Regions from separate parts of the Halomonas sp. PA16-9 genome, predicted to be linked through region 1. Evidence: predicted binding sites of a transcription regulator. Region 1 holds the regulator's gene; each other region holds the start of a gene.
What was found. The regulator sigma-54, encoded in region 1, starts transcription at its own class of promoters, with help from an activator protein. The targets are predictions, from matches to a motif close to TGGCACNNNNNTTGCTNT.

Region 1 (4,175 bases):
ACACCGGTATTGATGCAGCAACCGCCGCAGCAAATGAGCGCTTCACGTATGGACGTTTGGCTTAACACCAGCCAGGTTCGCTTAACGGATAATGTGCGCGGCACGCACCCCCGGCCACACAACGCTAATAGGAACCGCCATGAAAGCCATGATTTCCCCAGCCCTGCTCTACACTGCACTGTTCGGTTTAGCGATACCTTTATCAGTGTTAGCCCAAACCAACTCATCTTCCCAGGCCCCAGTGGAAGTGGAAGCCGACCGTTTAGATCTTGATCAGCGGGCAGGCACAGCTGTTTATACTGGGGATGTGGACATTCGCCAAGGCGAAATGCAACTGCGCGGCGAGCGGGTAGAGATCGAACGCAACGACGCGGGCGAACTCTCGACAGCCACCGCTACCGGTGAGCGCGCCTACTTGCGCCATCAAGGCGAAGGGCAAGAAGGCCCCACGGAAGGCTGGGCGCGGCGGATTATTTATCACGTCGCCGAGCGTCGCGTAGAGCTGATCGACCAAGCCGAACTGACCCAGCAAGAGGACACCTTTAGTGGCGGTCGCCTTGAGTATTTTATTGACCGAGAAGTGATTCAAGCGCGCTCTGACGTTGATGGCAGCGAGCCCCAGCGCATACGCATGACCCTTCAGCCTGAACAATAGGGAGCCTAGCTGTGGCCACTGCTGACACTGCGCCGATCAAAACCCTTTATGCCCACCACCTGGCTAAAAGCTACAAACGCCGCCGAGTGGTCAAAGACATCAATCTGGAGATATCCCAAGGCAGTGTCGTTGGCCTTTTGGGCCCCAACGGCGCGGGCAAAACCACCTCATTTTATATGATTGTTGGGCTGGTCAAATCCGACGCTGGCAAGGTGGGTATCGACGATGTGGATTTAACGCGCGCCCCCATGCACGAGCGCGCAGCCGCGGGGATTGGCTATCTACCTCAAGAGGCGTCTATTTTCCGCAAACTCTCGGTTGCCGAGAATATTATGGCGATACTCGAGACCCGCAAAGAGCTTAACCGCAGCGACCGCGAACAGCGCCTGGAAGCGCTACTCGAAGACTTCCATATCACCCATATTCGCGACAACCTGGGCATGAGCCTTTCGGGCGGCGAGCGCAGGCGTGTAGAAATAGCCCGCTCGCTAGCCACAGAGCCCGCTTTTATTCTGCTCGATGAGCCTTTTGCGGGCGTTGACCCCATCTCGGTAGGTGAGATTAAAACCATCATTCGTGCACTGAAACAGCGCCATATCGGCGTGCTGATCACCGATCACAACGTGCGTGAAACACTAGACATTTGCGATATCGCCTATATCGTCGGCGATGGGCAAATCATCGCCAGTGGCTCGCCCGCCTCGATTCTCACCAACCAAAAAGTAAGGGATGTGTATTTGGGCGCCGATTTTCGCCTGTAATGTTTTTGCCTTAATTGCCCCTAAATAGCGCTTTAAAACAACTTTACGACCAATGGCATGCTTATTGCACTTGCGCCAAGCACTCACTCGCACTAGGGTGGAGCATTCTGATTAACGAGTGGTTCTCAGATGGTCATGAAAGCTTCTCTCCAACTGCGTATCGGCACACAGCTGACCATGACGCCCCAGTTGCAGCAGGCCATTGCGCTGCTGCAACTCTCTACGCTGGATCTTCGTCAAGAAATTCAGCAGGCCCTCGATGCCAATCCCATGCTGGAGCAGGAAGATGAATTTAGTGAACAGGCTGTCAGCGAGCCTAAGGAAGAAGAGTGGTCAGAGAGCATCCCTACTGAGCTCTCGGTAGATAGCGACTGGTCAGATACCTATCAAGATATGGGAAGCCAGGGGGGCAGCAGCAGCGAAGGCCCCGACTTTGAGCGCCAGGCAGCCGGGCAGAGCCTTCATGGCCACCTGCTGTGGCAACTCGCCATGACCGATTTTAGCGCTCGCGAGCAGCTTGTCGCGGAAAGTTTAATCGACGCGCTAGACGCCAACGGCTACCTGACCCAGCCGCTCAACGACATCCGTGAAGGGCTTCGTGCCCAGGGCATTGACGGGCTAAGCCAGCGCGAAGTGGAAACCATTCTACTCAAGCTCCAGCAGTTTGAGCCGACCGGCATATTTGCCCGTGACTTGCGTGAATGCTTGATGCTGCAGCTCGCCGCTCTCCCCGATGATACGCCACTGCTGGTTCCCGCCCGCCGCTTGGTGCGGCAGTTTCTCGAAGCGCTTGGCAAAGACGATATGCGTCTGCTGAAACGCCGTCTAGGGCTCGACGACGAACAGCTGGCCGATGTCATCCTGCTTATTCGCAGCCTAGACCCACGCCCAGGCAGCGCCTACGGCGACACCGATGACAGCTATGTCACCCCCGATCTAGTCGTCCGCCACGATAATGAAGGCTGGCATTTAGAGCTCAACCCCGAGGCCCTGCCACGGCTGCGCATTCAGCCCGACTACGCCAGCTTGATTAAGCGTGCGGATAAAAGCGATGACAACCAGTTTCTCAAAGAGCACTTGCAGGAAGCGCGCTGGTTGATCAAGAGCCTCTCTAGCCGAAACGATACGCTGCTGCGTGTTGGTCGCGAAATCATTACCCGCCAGATTGGCTTTTTAGAGCACGGCGAAGAAGCCATGAAACCACTGATACTGGCCGACATTGCCGAAGCCGTGGAGATGCACGAGTCGACTATTTCACGGGTAACGACGCAAAAATATATCCATACACCCCGTGGTGTGTTTGAACTCAAATACTTTTTCTCAAGCCAGGTGAGCGGTCAAGATGGCGACAGCCACTCCAGCACCGCCATCCGTGCACGACTCAAGAAACTGATTCAAGAGGAGCCGCCCGGCAAGCCGCTTTCAGACAGCCGCTTAGTGACGCTATTAGGCGAAGGAGGGATTCAAGTGGCGCGTCGTACGGTGGCGAAATACCGTGAAGCCATGGGCATTCCCTCTTCCAGTGAACGGCGTCGTTTGCGCTAACTTCGTTAACGTTTCAGGGAAACTCTCGACAAGGGCTTTGCAACGCGGCAAAAAGGGTTACAATCGAAGTACAGTCCGATGGATAAGGAGCACGTCAATGCAAGTAAATATCACTGGTCATCACGTAGAACTGACTGACGCCTTGCGTGACTATGTCAACGAGAAGCTTGAGCGTGTAGAGCGCCATTACGACAATATAACTACGGTGCAAGTCACCTTATCAGTGGAGAAAGAGCGCCAGCAGGCCGCCTGTACGCTGCACGCCGCAGGTGCTGACTTACATGCGGAAGCCCTAGACAGTGATATGTACGCCGCTATCGACGCACTAGCGGACAAAATCGACCGTCAACTCGTTAAACACAAGGAAAAAGCACAAGCTCGCGCCCAAGGCGCCGGTGTGCGTTAATTCAATGACGTTGGAAACCATACTCCCCCCGGAACGCGTTCTGTTCGACGTCCCCGGGGGCAGCAAAAAAAGGGTGCTGGAGTTTTACAGCACCTTTATCGCCCAAAATATCCCCAGCCTGGACAGCCAAGAAGTGTTTAGCCGTTTAATCGGCCGCGAGCGCTTAGGTAGTACGGGTATTGGTAACGGCGTGGCTATTCCTCATGCGCGTAGCCCCCACTGCAACGCCCCTATCGCTGGATTTTTGAAACTGGCTGAAGCGATCGATTTTGACGCTATCGACGGCGACCCGGTAGATCTGGTGTTTGTCCTGTTGGTACCCGAAGAGGCAGATGACACGCATCTCTCACTACTGGGTCAGGTAGCGACCATCATGAATGATGCGGACACGCGCCAGCAACTGCGTAAAGCAACCAGCCAGCGCGAACTGCTTGAGCTGATTACCGCCAAAATTCGCGAGCAATCAGCGGCCTAAGGGTCTGAAACCCTGTTCAGGGCAGATCACAGCAGGTTATCCGCTCACCACCCTCAACGCAGCTTGATCAAAGCAAAGAGAGACTCTATGCAACTGGTGATCATTAGCGGCCGCTCCGGGTCAGGTAAATCTATCGCCTTGCAAGCGCTGGAAGATCTTGGCTACTACGCGATTGATAACCTCCCAGCTATGTTGCTGGGGTCGTTGGTGGATGAACTGCGTGACCAGGGCGACCGAGCACATTTAGCGGTGAGTATTGATGCCCGCAATTTGCCGGGAGCTCTGGAGCGCCTGCCCTCTTTATTAGACGAGTTGCGCCAGCGTAAAATCGAC
Region 2 (4,175 bases), on a different replicon from region 1:
TAAAAGGCGCTGAGGTGGGCTGAAAAGGGGAGCCTGAGTTATGGCGGGAGTAAGCGCAAGGTGCGCTACTCACGTACCTCTACGCCAGGTAAGGCATCAACAGGCCTTGGTTATGTTTTGGAGCGTCACTCGCTTACCGATTGGCCCTATAGTATGGCGAAGCACCGCTGCCGCGCCGCCATGCGAGCCGCTTGTGGGCTTATTCGCTAAAACCCTGCTCTGTGTTCGGTTGACGAAAATGCTTGGCGTGTAATATTGGCTGTTGATCAATAAGAAGCAGGTGGGGTATGCGCTATAAAGATAAACATCAGCTCGCCGCCGAGTGGCAAGCGCTTCTGGAGCGCACGCCCAAACCGTTGCGGCAAGCAGTCGAGACGTTGGTAGAGCACCACGGGCAAAGCTTTGCTGACCACTTTTACCGGGTGATGTTGGAAGACCCGCATGCTTCGCTGTTTCTCTCCAACGATCAAGTGGAGCAGCGTTTACACCCCTCAATGCAGCGCTGGCTGAAGGCCATGTTTGCCGTTGAGCACGCCGATTTTGAGTCCCTGGTTGAGCAGCAGGAAAAAGTGGGGCAGGTGCATGCCCGCATCGATATTCCGGTCAACCTGGTGCTAAGCGGAGCGCGGCAGCTTAAGCAGGTGTTTTATCAACAGATCAACGCCACGTTCAAAAGCCCGCTATCGCCGGGGGATGCCTCGGTGTACGTCTCCGACCATATTGATATGGCCATGGAAATCATGAGCCACGCCTACTCGGTGGCCAGTGACCGTAATGCGCGCACTGAAGAGGCGTACAAGCTGTTTTCACTCACCCAGAGCATTGGCGACGAGCGTGAACGCCAGCGTTCGGCGTTGTTGAATTGGGAGAATGCGCTGATGTTTGCCATAGCTGCCCAGCAGGATATCGCCACGCTGCCGCGGTTATCCAATTCCGATTTTGGTCTGTGGTACTTCCATAAAGCGTGCATGCGTTCGAGGGCGTGCCGGAGATTGCCACTATTTCACGCCATATTCAGCAAGTGGATCGTGAGTGGCTGGAAGTGCTGATGCATGAAGATGCTAGCCAGCGACTTAAGGCGCTGGGCGAGATTCGTGATGCCGCCCGTACGGTGTTGATGCTGCTCGACAATGTATTAGAGCGCGCCTCCGGTTTGGATGCAGGGCGCGACAGCTTAACCCGGTTGCTCAACCGCAAGTTTTTGTCAGTGGTGCTTAGTCGCGAAATAGACATTGCCCGCCACTCGGAGCACTGCTTTGCGCTGTTGATGGTAGATATCGATCACTTCAAATCGATCAACGATACCCATGGGCACGACGCCGGCGACAACGTGCTGCAGCAGGTGGCGAGCATCCTTGATCGCTCCACCCGTGGGGGGGATTACGTGTTTCGCATGGGCGGCGAGGAGTTTTTGATTGTGCTGGTCAATACTGACCATGACGGCAGCCGGTTATTTGCTGAGCGTTTACGCCAATCGGTGGCTAAGGAGCCGATGCTCGCCGGTGCCGATACGCTGCTTAACGTGACGATTAGCGTGGGTGTAACGCTTCACGATGGTCACCCAGACTATCACCACTCCCTGCAGCGTGCTGATCAGGCCCTTTATGAAGCGAAGCGCGGCGGGCGTGACCGGGTCGTTGTGCAGTAATGGTGTGAAGAGTGAGTGCAGGCTGAGCACTAAGCAAGTAGTGAGTGCATTTATTTGGTGCATTTGAGGTCTGATGTGGTGCTGTTTTGGTGCGCCTAGATGCGTGGCACTGCCAGTCACCGCCGTTCATCCCTACCATTGACCGCACAGCAGGGCTTTTCACCATTTTGGCGCATTAATTGCTTACCTATGTCAAAGGCTTAGTGAAAAGGAAGCGGTAGCAACCCATGATCCTGTGCGAACTCGCCAAACCACACATTGCCTCTGGCCACCGCTTCGATGCAGGCCGCCATTGGGCAGCTTCGTTAGCACTCACCTTCGCTCATCGGGGCAGTGCTACTCGCATGGTGCAGGCGCGTCATCAGGGACCACTGCGGGTGCAGCGCCCTTTCTATCCCGAAGGGCGTAGTGAGGCTTGTCATGTTTATGTGCTTCACCCGCCGGGCGGGTTAGTCAGCGGCGATGCGCTTACCATTAGTGCCCATGTAGAGAGCGGTGCCCATGCGCTGCTGACGACTCCGGCTGCCAATAAACTCTATAAAGCCGACAGCCAGGGCGTGGCATGGACGCAGCATACCCGGTTGAGCGTTGAAGATGGCGCGACTCTGGAGTGGCTGCCCCAGGAGACCATCGCCTTTGATGGTTCCAAGGGTGAACAGCGCACCCAAATTGACCTTCACGGCAGCGCCCGTTGCCTGGGCTGGGAAGTGATGGCACTGGGCCGCCCGGCCAGCGACTTACCCTATGTTTCCGGGCGTATTGAGCAGCACTTCCGCTTAACCCTGGATGGCAAACCGCTGTGGCTAGAGCGCCAACCGCTAGACCCACTACACCCACGCTTTGCCGGGCGCTGGGGGCAGGGCGGTGCCACGGTGCAGGCCACGCTCTGGGCAGTGGGGATTGCCGACGCGCCTGCTGCCATTGAAGCCTTGCGTGAAGCGCTGCCGGATAACCCGCGCTGGGCGGTCACCGTCCGCCACGGTGTTTTGCTGCTGCGCTATTTAGGCAACTCGCGTAACGAAGCCTGGGCGTTATGCGAACAGGCTTGGCAACTGCTGCGCCCCCGCTGGATCGAGCGTGAAGCACATACACCACGAATTTGGCTAACCTAATTAGCATCACTGCGATGCACTGCTGGAGACACATTCCATGGAATTAACCCCAAGAGACAAAGACAAGCTGCTGCTGTTCTCAGCCGCCCAATTGGCGGAGCGCCGCAAGGCGCGTGGTTTAAAACTCAATTACCCGGAAGCGGTGGCGCTGATCAGCTTCGAGATTATGGAAGGCGCCCGGGATGGCCGCAGTGTGGCGGACTTAATGAGCTATGGCCGCGAGATCCTTAGCCGTGAGGATGTGATGGATGGTGTCGCCGAGATGGTCGACGAAGTGCAGGTGGAAGCCACTTTCCCCGACGGCACCAAGCTGGTCACTGTCCATACGCCTATTGTGTGAGGGGTGAGAAGTGAATGGTTAGGGGTGAATAGTAAGTGGTGAAGAGCGGTGTTACTCATCACACCTAACGCCTCACTCCTCACAAGAACGAAGGAGCAAGTAGATGATTCCCGGTGAGTACAAGTTAAAAGAAGGTGATATCGAGCTGTGCGCGGGGCGTGAGCGGATTAGCGTCGAGGTGGCCAATACCGGCGACCGCCCGATCCAGATCGGCTCCCACTACCACTTTGCCGAAGCCAACCCGGCGCTGGTGTTTGATCGCGATAAAACCCGAGGCTTTCGTCTGGACGTGGCCGCAGGCACGGCGATTCGCTTTGAGCCTGGCCAGACCCGCGAAGTCACGTTGATTCCCTTTGTGGGCAAGCGCGAAATTTACGGTTTTCGCGGCGATGTCATGGGCGCGCTCGACGGAGGTAAACAATGAAACCGGTTAACAAGATCAGTCGGCAAGCCTATGCCGATATGTACGGCCCTACGGTGGGCGACCGCGTGCGCCTGGGCGATACCGAGCTTTGGATCGAAGTCGAACAGGATGCCACCCACTACGGCGATGAAGTGAAGTTTGGCGGCGGCAAAGTCATCCGCGACGGCATGGGTCAAAGCCAGCGCGCCGACGACACGGTAATGGATACCGTGATTACCAACGCGCTGATTCTGGATTGGTGGGGTATCGTCAAAGCCGACGTGGGCATTCAAAATGGCCGCATCGCCGCGATTGGCAAGGCAGGCAATCCTGACGTACAGCCTGATGTTGAAATCGTCATTGGCCCCGGCACCGAAATCATCTCCGGCGAAGGGAAGATCCTGACCGCGGGCGGTATCGACTCCCATATCCACTTTATTTGCCCCCAGCAGGTCGAAGAAGCGCTGATGAGCGGTATCACCACCATGCTGGGCGGTGGCACCGGTCCGGCGACTGGTACCAACGCAACCACCTGTACCCCGGCGCTTGGCACATCGGTAAGATGCTGCAAGCGGTGGACGATATGCCCATGAATATCGGCTTTCTGGGCAAAGGCAACGCCAGCCTGCCTGAGTCCCTAGAGCTCCAGCTCCAAGCAGGCGCCATGGGCCT
Region 3 (4,175 bases), 560 kb from region 1:
CACGGGCTAATTGAGTCTCTTTCATTGTGCCTCTTCAAATATAGGGTCTCATTCGCAGCACTCACTCAGCAGCTTTCGCTAACTGGCCACCGCGCGTTGAGCCATGTCCATTGCGACAATTGTAACGCTTGGAGGCGGCTGTTGTCGCGGGTGGCGTCAAATGTGACGCTCTTGAAAAAGGCCAAAAAAAACGCTGAACAAGTCAGCGTTTTAATCTTACAAAGTGGCACAAGGCCGATGTTAACCACCACCAAAGCCGGGGGCTAGGCGAAGGTATTTACCTGCGTACCTAGGGTGCCCTCTTTAGCTAGATCTGGCTGCGCGCCAGTATCGGCAGAGGCCATTATTTCAGTTACTTGATCAGCTTGCGTATCCAAAGCTTCTTTGAAAACCTGCATTTGAGCCTGTTCGGCGGTTTGCGCCTGATTCATATACAGCGATGCACTGACTGAACTGCTGATGCCTACATCCATATATCCACCTCATGGTGTGCAAATGTACTTATAAACTAGCAAAGCATTAGATCACGCGCAAAGATACCGTCTCTATTACTGGTGCTAGCGTCTATTACTATCGGCCTAACTCGCCTGATCATTAATAAATAAAGCGCTAGTTAGAACCTATCAGCACGAAATGGTGCCATATCGATGGCCGTGGGCTGCCCCTCCATCATATCCGCCATTAGATGACCGGTGGCGGGCCCCAGAGTGAACCCCTGATGGCCATGGCCAAAGGCAAGCCACAACCCTGGATGCCTTGGCGCAGGCCCAATCACTGGCTTCATATCGGGCAAACAGGGGCGCGCGCCTTTCCAAGGGGCGTCATCGCGTCGCTCGCCCAAGGGGAACACGCTGCGTGCCACTTTCTCGGCGGCGCCCAGTTGATTGACATCAGCAGGCGCATCCAAGCGATCCAGCTCAGCGCCGGTAGTCAAGCGAACCCCTGCGTTCATCGGCGCCAGCAGGTAGCCCACCTCGGCATCCATAACCCAGAAATTTAGCTTGGCTGGCGCTTGAGGCGCGTAGTGCATGTGGTAGCCACGTTTTACAAAGGTAGGAAAGTGATAGCCCAATTCTTTTAGCCAGCTTCCCGCCCAGGGCCCTAGCGCCACGACGACGTCATCTACTTCTAACGCTTCAGCACGGTATTGACCTGCCAGCGATCACCCATTTGCTGAACCGACTTGATATCCGACTGCAAAATACGCCCGCCATCATTACTAAACGCTTGGGCGTAAGCCGCGACCAACCCACCTGGATCAGCAACCGTCCAGGGATCAAGCCAGTGAATTGCGCCGATAATGGTGTCACTCAAAGAGGGCTCTTTCTGCGCAAGAGCCGCCTTATCCAGTTGCTCAAACTGCACGCCATAAAGGCGCCGTGCTTCTTCGGCCTCGGTTATCCGCGCAGCAAGTTTTTCAGGCGTGCGATATAGCTCAAGCCATCCCTGCCTGCGCACCAAGTGCTCAGCGCCTGCGGCTTCAATCATCGGGCCGTGGGTTTTTAGCGAAAGCTGAATCAGTGAGGCGTATTCCGGCACGATTTTCTGGTAAGTCTTCGGCGCTGAGTTCATCCAGTAGCGCAATAGCGGGGAGGCGGCGTTGACCATACCCGCGGGGCGGTAACGAATATCTACCCGACGGTTAGGTAAAACGCTGAGGAGCGTTTTAACGTCGCGGGGAAAAGGGTAAGGCCTTACCGCTTCCCGCTGAATGATACCCGCATTGCCAAACGAGGTTTCGCGGCCAGGCTGAAGGCGATCTACCAGGGTCACCTCATGCCCACGCTGGCGCAGATGCCAGGCAATGCTGACACCGACCATGCCTGCTCCCAAAACTACCGTTTGACGCGCCATCTTGATGCACTCCCTTTTCAGCGTTTATGAACCACAATTGAAGACCTATAACTAATTGAAAAATATCACCAATCAATGCGCATTAACACAGTAGAAAACGCTATTTTATTTCTAAAAATCAGTAATTAATGCTGCCATTAGCGTTAAAAAGGATGACTTCACTATTAGCGGCATAACAATTGCTTAGTTTCTATTAGGAAACCTGAATAGCAGTCAGTTAGCACCGGTGCAACGGTTCCCCCTCCTTCCGCTTAAAACAAACAAAGCACCAAAAAGCGCACTTGCACCAAAAGATACTAAGGAAAACACCATGCCTGCCACGCTAAATTTGGACAGCTCGTTGCTCGATATGCTCTGGGTGCTCTGGGCCGCTGCTCTGGTATTTGTGATGCAAGCTGGCTTTCTCTGCCTGGAAGCGGGCACTACGCGCACCAAGAATGCTATCAACGTCGCTATGAAAAACGTAGCGGACTTTGCCATTGCCGTCAGTATTTTTTGGTTAGTCGGTTTTGGTCTCATGTTTGGCGACTCTCACCACGGCTTAATCGGCACAACGCTGTTTGGTTGGCAATTAGAAGCCTCCAGCCACTGGGTGATTACCGTTTTTATTTTCCAAGCAATGTTCTGCGCCACCGCCGCTACCATCGTGTCGGGCGCAGTGGCAGAACGTATGCCCTTTTTAGCCTATACCTGGACGGCCCTCTGGATAGCCTTGGTTATCTATCCGGTTTTTGGGCATTGGGCATGGGGCGGGCTTTTGGATGGCGCGGAAGGCTGGTTAGGGGCGCTAGGGTTTGTCGACTTTGCGGGCTCCACGGTCGTACATAGCGTAGGCGGTTGGGTCGCCCTGGCAGCGGTACTGTGTATTGGGCCACGCAGCGGACGCTTCAGCCACGGTAAACCACCTACTGCCTTCCCTTCAGGCAACTTACCCCTCGCCATGTTAGGCGCACTGTTTATGATCTTAGGCTGGTTTGGCTTTAACGGCGGTAGCACCCTGGCCGTTACCGAGCAAATACCCAGCATAATAGCCAATACTGTTTTGGGCGCCGTCGGCGGCATCCTTTCGGGCATGCTGATGGGGCTACGCACTCGGCGCTACGCCGACGTTATGTATGCGATTAATGGCGCCATTGCGGGCTTGGTCGCCGTCACCGCCAGCGCTCATGTGATCTCCTTATCGGCGGCATTTGGGCTGGGTGCGGTTAGTGGCGTACTGATGGTACTGACCAGCGAATGGCTGATAAGCAAACATATTGATGATGCAGTCAGCGCCATACCCTCGCACCTCGTCGCGGGCGTATGGGGTACGCTAGCACTGCCCTGGGTCGCTGACTTAACACTGATGGATAGTGGCTTGTCGCGATCCGCTCAGTTTGGCGTTCAGTTGATCGGTGTTGTGGTGTGCGGCGTTTGGAGCTTTGGCAGCGCCTGGCTACTGTTCCGCATTACCCGGCGCTTCCTGCCCATACGCGTCTCACCTGAAGCAGAAAAGATGGGCCTCAATCTCGCCGAGCATGGCGCCAAAAATGAGTTGAACCAACTGCTTGAGCATATGCGCCAGCATGAACAGCAGGGTGATATGCGCCAGCGAATTGACGCCGACCCGTTTACCGAAGTGGGCGAAATAGCGGCGAGCTATAATCGCGTAACCGCTGCCCTTGAAAGCGCCGTTGGACATACCCGCGTGATGCTTCGCAATCTCCGCGATGGCGTGATTACCTGGCAGGCAGACGGCACCCTGACCAGCCTTAACCCTGGAGCGGAGCAACTCTTCGAGGTCGACGCCAAACAGATTATTGGCCAACCTGTCTCGCAGCTATTGCCAACCCGCTCCCTCAGCCCCGGAGCACGCCATGAAATTAAACGCCGCTGCGCAGATATGCAGGTACGCCACCTGGAAATACAAGTCAGCGAAGGAGCCAGCGGTTCCGCGTCAGAGCGCTCAGGGATGGTGCGCGATATTACCGAGCGCAAACAGCTGCAGGAGCAGTTAAACCGCGAACGCGACCTTGCCCGTACTACCCTGGCATCGATCGGTGATGGCGTTATTACCTGCGACGCTAGTGGCAACGTAACGTTTATCAATGCGGAAGCTAAGCGCTTGACCGGATGGACACTCGAAGAGGCCATGGATAAACCCATTTACGTGGTGTATCAACTACTCGATGAAGCCAGTGGCCAACCGCTAAACAACCCGGCCCGGCAAGTGCTCACTCAACTAACTCCGGTGCACTCCACCGAGCACTGCCTACTGGTCAGTCGTGATCACTCGCATACCCCATCCAACACAGCGCTTCACCAATACGTTCGCGCAGCGG

Region 2: a site for sigma-54 is predicted at 1,817-1,834, ahead of FDY98_RS20765 (urease accessory protein UreD). Genes of this name have one in related genera too.
Region 3: a site for sigma-54 is predicted at 2,023-2,040, ahead of amt (ammonium transporter). Genes of this name have one in related genera too.

Annotation. Positions count from the first base shown of each region.
Region 1 covers NZ_CP040451.1:1,982,895-1,987,069, reverse strand. Annotated here, with positions in the region: gene lptC (LPS export ABC transporter periplasmic protein LptC) at 1-273, shown strand, start outside; gene lptA (lipopolysaccharide transport periplasmic protein LptA) at 242-655, shown strand; gene lptB (LPS export ABC transporter ATP-binding protein) at 667-1,416, shown strand; gene FDY98_RS09100 (RNA polymerase factor sigma-54) at 1,546-2,961, shown strand; gene hpf (ribosome hibernation-promoting factor, HPF/YfiA family) at 3,059-3,367, shown strand; gene FDY98_RS09090 (PTS sugar transporter subunit IIA) at 3,372-3,842, shown strand; gene rapZ (RNase adapter RapZ) at 3,930-4,175, shown strand, end outside.
Region 2 covers NZ_CP040452.1:957,520-961,694, reverse strand. Annotated here, with positions in the region: gene FDY98_RS28735 (protoglobin domain-containing protein) at 288-1,049, shown strand; gene FDY98_RS28730 (GGDEF domain-containing protein) at 983-1,648, shown strand; gene FDY98_RS20765 (urease accessory protein UreD) at 1,876-2,760, shown strand; gene FDY98_RS20760 (urease subunit gamma) at 2,798-3,100, shown strand; gene FDY98_RS20755 (urease subunit beta) at 3,204-3,524, shown strand; partial or broken gene ureC (urease subunit alpha) at 3,521-4,175, shown strand, end outside.
Region 3 covers NZ_CP040451.1:2,538,308-2,542,482, reverse strand. Annotated here, with positions in the region: gene FDY98_RS11725 (peptide chain release factor 3) at 1-25, opposite strand, end outside; gene FDY98_RS11720 (putative motility protein) at 264-473, opposite strand; partial or broken gene FDY98_RS11715 (NAD(P)/FAD-dependent oxidoreductase) at 614-1,854, opposite strand; gene amt (ammonium transporter) at 2,165-4,175, shown strand, end outside.